3 regions of the Kitasatospora sp. NPDC059646 genome follow, and region 3 is predicted to be linked to each of the others. Evidence: riboswitches for the same ligand, from Rfam matches in the RefSeq annotation. Region 3 holds a riboswitch; each other region holds the start of a gene.
The links. Region 3 has a riboswitch for thiamine pyrophosphate ahead of ACFV1L_RS14295 (purine-cytosine permease family protein). Riboswitches for the same ligand answer to the same signal wherever they lie in the genome.

Region 1: another riboswitch for thiamine pyrophosphate. It lies ahead of thiO (glycine oxidase ThiO); the one in region 3 lies ahead of ACFV1L_RS14295 (purine-cytosine permease family protein).
Region 2: another riboswitch for thiamine pyrophosphate. It lies ahead of thiC (phosphomethylpyrimidine synthase ThiC); the one in region 3 lies ahead of ACFV1L_RS14295 (purine-cytosine permease family protein).

Annotation. Positions count from the first base shown of each region.
Region 1 is NZ_JBHWDS010000046.1:17,057-19,314, forward strand. It holds gene ACFV1L_RS27220 (Rv2175c family DNA-binding protein) at 1-45, opposite strand, end outside; gene ACFV1L_RS27225 (NAD(P)/FAD-dependent oxidoreductase) at 66-1,271, opposite strand; TPP riboswitch at 1,330-1,442, shown strand; gene thiO (glycine oxidase ThiO) at 1,437-2,258, shown strand, end outside.
Region 2 is NZ_JBHWDS010000051.1:13,022-15,279, reverse strand. It holds gene thiC (phosphomethylpyrimidine synthase ThiC) at 1-929, opposite strand, end outside; TPP riboswitch at 925-1,058, opposite strand; gene ACFV1L_RS28730 (hypothetical protein) at 1,229-1,429, shown strand; gene ACFV1L_RS28725 (SPFH domain-containing protein) at 1,615-2,258, shown strand, end outside.
Region 3 is NZ_JBHWDS010000016.1:98,810-101,067, reverse strand. It holds gene ACFV1L_RS14295 (purine-cytosine permease family protein) at 32-1,390, opposite strand; TPP riboswitch at 1,381-1,532, opposite strand; gene ACFV1L_RS14290 (S1C family serine protease) at 1,775-2,258, shown strand, end outside.

The DNA of each region.
Region 1 (2,258 bases), on a different contig from region 3:
CCACGCGGGAACCAGGGCGTCGATCTTGGGATCAATTGTGCTCACGCCCCCAGCCTACCCACGCGCTACGCCGTCGCCGCCTTCAGCTGGACGGCCGGGTCGGCGGCGAGCGCCGGATCGAGCACCGTTCCGCGTTCGATCAGGCGCCGGCCCTGCGCCAGGTCGCGCGGCCGGTCGACGGCGAGCAGCGCGACCGGCGCGCCGTCGCGCAGCCACAGCACCGACCAGGCGCGCTCGGACGGGGAGCCGCGCCACAGCAGGTGGTCGGCGCCGGCGTGCCGTCCCGCGTACTGCACCATGCGGCCGAACTGCTCGGACCAGAAGTAGGGGACGGGGTCGTAGGGCGCGTCCAGGGCGCCGAGCACCGAGGCGGCGACGGCGCCGCCGGAGTGCAGGGCGTGGTCCCAATGCTGGACGGCGAGCCGGGCGCCGAACCGGGCCGACGGGTAGGAGACGCAGTCCCCGGCCGCCCAGACGCCGGGCAGCGCGGTGCGCAACCGGTCGTCGACCGGGATCGTGCCGTCCGGGTCGAGCGCCAGCGGCCCGCCGGCCAGCCAGCCGGTGGCGGGGCGGGCGCCGACGCCGACCACCACCTCGTCGGCGGGCAGGCGGGTGCCGTCGGCGAGCAGCACCCCGCCGTCGGCGGCCCCGGCGACCGCGGCGCCGCAGCGCAGTTCGACGCCGGCTTCGGCGTACCAGTCGGCCATCAGCGTGCCGAGTTCGGCGGGCAGGGCCCCGGCCAGCGGGGTGGCGGCGGCCTCCACCACGGTGACGTGGCAGCCGAGGGCGCGGGCGACGGTGGCGGTCTCGGCGCCGATCCAGCCCGCGCCGACCAGCACGATCCGCCTGCCGGGGGTGAGCGCGGCGCGCAGCGCGTGCGCGTCGTCGACGGTGCGCAGGGTGCGGGCGCCGGGCAGGCCGGGCAGCGTGCGGGGGTCGGCGCCGGTGGCGATCACCAGGGCCCCGTACGGGAGTTCGCCGCCGTCGGTGTGCAGCGTGCCGGCCTCCAGGGCGGTGGCGCGGCGGCCGGTGAGCAGGTCGACGCCGAGGTCGCGCCAGTCGATGTCGAAGGCGGTGGCGTCGGCCTTGCCGAGGAGGACGTCCTTGGACAGCGGCGGCCGGTCGTACGGGAGGTGGAGTTCGTCGCCGAGCAGGGTGATCGCCCCCTGCCAGCCGCCCTGCCGCAGGTTCAGCGCGGCCTGCGCGCCCGCCATGCCCGCCCCGACCACGACGACCCGGTCCGTTGCCCTCAGCTCAGCCACGGCGTCCACCCTAGCCCTCCCGCACGCCCCTGTGGGCGCGGGTGGGCCCGGCGATAAGGTGGGGGTACTACCTCATCACGGGAGCCCGGCGCACCGGGCTGAGAGGCGGGCTGTGGCGGCCCGCGACCGTCCGAACCTGATCCGGGTCATGCCGGCGAAGGGAGAAGAAGCGCTGTGGCACATTCGGACGTGCTGGTGATCGGCGGGGGCGTCATCGGCCTCGGCGTCGCCTGGCGCACCGCGCAGCGCGGCCTGTCGGTCGCGGTGGTGGACCCGTCGCCCGGCGGCGGTGCGGCGCAGGTCGCCGCGGGCATGCTCGCCCCGGTCACCGAACTGCAGTACGGCGAGGAGCCGTTGCTGCGCCTGGGGATGGCGTCCAACGAGCGGTACGGGGCGTTCGCGGCCGAGCTGACCGAGCTCACCGGCCTGGACACCGGCTACCGCCGCACCGGGACGCTGGCCGTCGCGCTGGACGCCGACGACCGCGCGGAGCTGCGCGAACTGCACGCCTTCCACGGCCGGTTGGGCCTGGCCTCGGAGTGGCTGACCGGCCGGGAGTGCCGCCGGCTGGAGCCGATGCTCGCCCCCGGCGTGCGCGGCGGCCTGCACGTCGCCGAGGACCACCAGGTGGACGGCCGCCGGCTGGCCGCCGCCCTGGTCGCGGCGTGCCGGCTGCTGGGCGTGGCCTTCCACCGCACGCAGGCCGCCGAGCTGACCACCGACGGCGAACGCGCCACCGGCGTACGGCTGTCGACCGGCGAGCAGCTGACGGCGGACCGCACGGTGCTGGCGGCCGGCTCCCGCAGCCACCTGCTGCCGGGCCTGCCGGACGGCGTGCTGCCGCCGATCCGCCCGGTCAAGGGGCAGGTGCTGCGGCTGCGCGTCCCCGAGCCGTACGCGCCGTTCCTGTCCCGCAACGTGCGCGCCGTGGTGCGCGGGCAGCACCTGTACCTGGTGCCGCGCGCGGACGGCGAGCTGGTGGTCGGCGCGACCACC
Region 2 (2,258 bases), on a different contig from region 3:
GTCTTGCGGCGGGCGGTGAGCGGGACGTACCGCAGCAGCACGCCGGCGTGCACGGTCATGTAGTCGACGCCCTGTTCGCACTGCTCGACGACGGTGTCCCGGTACACCTCCCAGCTCAGTTCCTCGGCCCGGCCGTCGACCTTCTCCAGTGCCTGGTAGAGCGGGACGGTGCCGATCGGGACGGGGGAGTTGCGCAGGATCCACTCGCGGGTGGTGTGGATGTTGCGGCCGGTGGAGAGGTCCATGACGGTGTCGGCGCCCCAGCGGGTGGCCCAGGTCATCTTCTCCACCTCCTCCTCGATGGAGGAGGTGACGGCGGAGTTGCCGATGTTGGCGTTGATCTTCACCAGGAAGTCGGTGCCGATGATGGCCGGTTCGATCTCGGGGTGGTTCACGTTGACCGGGATGACGGCCCGTCCGCGCGCCACCTGCTCGCGCACGAACTCCGGCTCCAGGCCTTCCCGGAGCGCCACGAACTCCATCTCGGGCGTGATCAACCCGCGCTTGGCGTAAGCGAGTTGGGTGACAGCGACGCCGTCGCGGGCGCGCAGCGGGCGGCGCGGGCGGCCGGGGAAGACGGCGTCCAGGTTGCGCAGGTCGCCGCCGCGCGGAGCGGTGTGCTTGATGCCGTCGTCCTCGGGCCGGGACTGCCGGCCGTCGTACTCCTCGACGTCGCCGCGCTGCCGGATCCAGGCGTCGCGCAGCGCGGGCAGTCCGCGCCGGACGTCGGTGGGGTGGGACGGGTCGGTGTACGGGCCGGAGGTGTCGTACAGCGGGACGGTGCGGCCGTTGGTCAGTTCGACCTCGCGGTAGGGGACCCGCAGGTCGGGGCGGCTGCCCTGGCGGTAGGCCTTGCGCCAGGCGGGGGTGGGGTAGCCCGCGGCGGCGGCGGACTCGCGGGCAGACGTGTGCTCAGAAAATGCGGTCATCGGACCTTCAACTCCCTACGCCGGCATTACCCGGTCAGGTTCCTGCGGTCGGCGCAGCAGGTGGTCCGCGGGTCCGCGTACCGTCAGCGCCCTCTCAGCCCGGTGCTCCGAGCTCCCGTTCCGCGCAGGCGTCGTCCGCCTGCGTTCGGTTCCTCACCGTAGGGCACCGGGCGGCCCCGGTCCAGGGCGCATCGCCGGGGCCCGGGCCGCGCATCGCCGCTGTCGGGCCGCGCCCGGCGGGCAACTGCCGCGCGGCGCCGAGCTGTTCACGCTGCGGGCGGGGTGGGAGGATGGTCCGGATGATCGGACTGGTGGGACGGGTGACGGGGCGGATCGGCGCGGGCCTGGTCGGCGAGGTGATGGTGCACGTCCCCGAGCGGCTGGGCAGTGAGGCGTTCCTGGCGTACCGCGCCACCCCGGGCGAGCCGCTGCAGCCGGGCACCATGGTGGTCGTGGTCGATTACCAGCCACCGCGAACGGTCTACGTCGAACCCTTCTGACGCCGTGTCGGAGCGGACCAGCAGACCTCCTGCAACAGTTTCGGGACAGTGGGAGTTCTCTCCGTCCGGACTCTTCCCCCGTGATCGCCGACGGCGGAGAATGCGGCTGCCACCGGGTTCCGCGCCAGATCTGCACAACCCAAGCGCAGCACGGGACCGGTGTGCCCTGAAGGGGGAGATTGCCGATGCTGATCGGCATCGTCGGAGGCGCCGTCGTCGGCGTCGTTCTTCTGATCGTCCTGTTCAAGCTCATGTGGCGGGTCGCCGAGCCGAACGAGGCCCTGGTCATCTCGGGTTCCAAGCACGGTGAGGGGCTCGGCTTCCGGGTGGTCACCGGTCGGGGCACCTTCGTGGTGCCGGGTGTCCAGGTGGTCCGCCGGCTGTCGCTGGACCTGAACGAGGCCGCGCTGGACGTGGAGTGTGTGACGTCGCAGGGAATTCCCGTGCACGTCAAGGGGGTTGTGATCTTCAAGGTGGGCGACGACCCGGCGTCGATCGCCAACGCCGCCCGGCGTTTCCTGGACCAGCAGAAGATGATGGGCCAGCGGGTGCACAACGTGTTCGCCGGCCACCTGCGCTCCATCGTCGGCGGGCTGACCGTCGAGGACATGATCCGCGACCGCGAGCGGCTCACCGGTGAGACCCGCTCCGCCTCGGGCATCGAGATGGAGAAGCTCGGCCTGATCATCGACTCGCTGCAGATCCAGGAGATCCTGGACCCGACCGGCTACATCACCAACCTGGCCGCGCCGCACGCCGCGGCCGTCCAGCGCGACGCCCGCATCGCCGCCGCCGAGGCCGACCGCCGGGCCACCGAGGCCGAGCAGGA
Region 3 (2,258 bases):
CCGGGACGCCGCACCGCGGCATGACGCCGCGTCAGGCCCGCGGGCGCTCCAGCGCCGCCACCGCGCCGGTCGCCAGCGCCGCCACCAGGAACGAGAACAGCGAGGCCGAGCTCCACGCCTGCGGGGCGAAGTGGACCGCCTCCTGGGCCTTCGCCCACAGGTCGGTCCACCAGCCGGCCACCGCCGTCGGCGCCAGGAACTGGTACACCGCGAAGCCCAGCGCCCACGGCAGCAGCATCAGCGGGCGCGCCGGGGCGTCCTGCGCCAGGTTCCAGCCGCGCCGGCCGGCGCCCAGGAAGTAGTCCACCGCCAGGACCGCGAACAGCGGCACGAACACCGACCCGATCAGGCCGAGGAACGCGTAGTACGAGTCGGTGAACTCCTTGATCCGCAGCGCCAGCACCGTCACCAGCACGCCGATGCCGCCGGTCAGCACCCGCCGGTCGACCTTCGGCCACAGGTTGTGGATCGACATCGCGGTCGAGTACACGTTCGCGAACGACTGGTCGGACTCGCGGAGCACCAGCACCAGCAGGAACGCCCAGCCCGCGGCGACACCGGTGAACGAGCCCAGGATCCGGTCCGGGTCGCCGCCGGACTGCAGCAGCGCCACCACGCCCAGCATGTAGCACCACACCTGGGCCACCGTGTAGCCGGAGAACGTGCCCCAGAACGCCTTCGCCGAGCTGCGCGCGTGCCGGGTGTAGTCCGCGGCCAGCGGCACGAACGAGATCGACACCGCGATCACCGCGTCCGTCGCCGACAGGAAGCCGTCCCAGTTGCCCGCGCCCGGGTCCGGGAAGCCCTGCCGGGCGAACTGGACGGTGAAGTACACCATCGCCAGCCCGACCGCGACCGCCACGTACTTGCGCAGCACCGCGATCGCGCCCAGCGGCCAGATCGTCAGCACCGTCGTCAGCACGCCCGCCAGCAGCACGAACAGCCAGCGCCAGTCCTCGGTGCCGGCCACCGTCTGCGCGCCCCAGGCGATCACCGTCAGCTCGTACACGCCCCAGCCGACGCACTGCAGGATGTTCAGCACCGTCGGCACGTACGACAGCCTGGTGCCGAACAGGCCGCGCAGCACCGCCATCGCCGGCGCGCCGGTGCGGGCGCCCACCAGGGCGGCCACCGCGAGCATCGCGGTGCCGATCGCGGTGCCCGCGACGACCGCCGTCACCGCCGCGGCGAAGCCCAGCTCGTGGCCCTGCTTGCCCAGCACCGTCGCGGCGCTGGTGAACCCGATCAGGCTCACCCCGAGGTTGGCCCAGAGCGCGAACAGCGCCCGGAAGTCCAGGGTGCGCGGCGGCGCCGTGTCGAGGGTCAGCGGGGCCTCGGCCCGCGCACCGGTCTCAAGATCGGAAATTTGGGCAGACGGAACAGCCGTCATGGCCGATACTCCCTACGCCGGCATTACCCGGACAGGTTCCGGCGGTCAGCGCCCCCTCGCCCGCGACGGCGTCACCGCCATGCCCTACGGTCGATCCGGCGCACTCTCAGCCTGGCTGGTCCAAGCTCCCGCGACGTTCTTCGTTGACAGGAGCGACAGGTTAGCCGCCGAGCTGGGGAACGCCAAGGCCGGGGGGAACGGCGTCCGCATCGCGGAACCACTGACAGGCATGTCGGAGAGGCTTAAGGCTTCTCATGATTTCTTCAGGGGCCCGCTTACGGTGTCCGAATCCGGCATAGGAAAAACTGTGCCCCGAGGCTGCGGCCGCGCCGCCCGCGCGTCCCGGACCGCAGCCCAAGGTTCTGTCAGCGATGGAGGTCGTCCGTGAGCACCGAGCACGCGAGTGGTACCACCCCGCCGGAGAAGGCCCCCGGGGCCGCCGGCACCGAGGCGGCCCCCGCCTCCTCCGCTCCCGCGTACCTCGATGCGCCGCCGCCGGTGCTGCCGGCCGCGCCCGCCGCCCCGTCGGCGGACCACACCATGCAGCTCGGGAAGGTGCCCGCCGCGCCCGCCGCCGCCCCGGCCCCCGCGGCGGACGCGCCGCCGCCGTTCCAGAACCCGTACGGCAGCGTGAGCGATCCGAACAGCCCGTACGCGCGGCCCGCCGCCGACGCGCCCGCCGCCGGCGACACCACCGTTGTCCCGCCGGCGCCGTTCGCGCAGGACGGGGCGCCCGGGGCCGGCGTTCCCGGCGAGGGGCAGCACCCGTTCGGCGCCGGCCACCCGGTCGGCGGGTGGGCCCACCCGTCCGGCGGCGCGGCCGGGGTCGGCGGACCGGGTGAACCCGGCTCGCCGTGGGCCGGCCCGC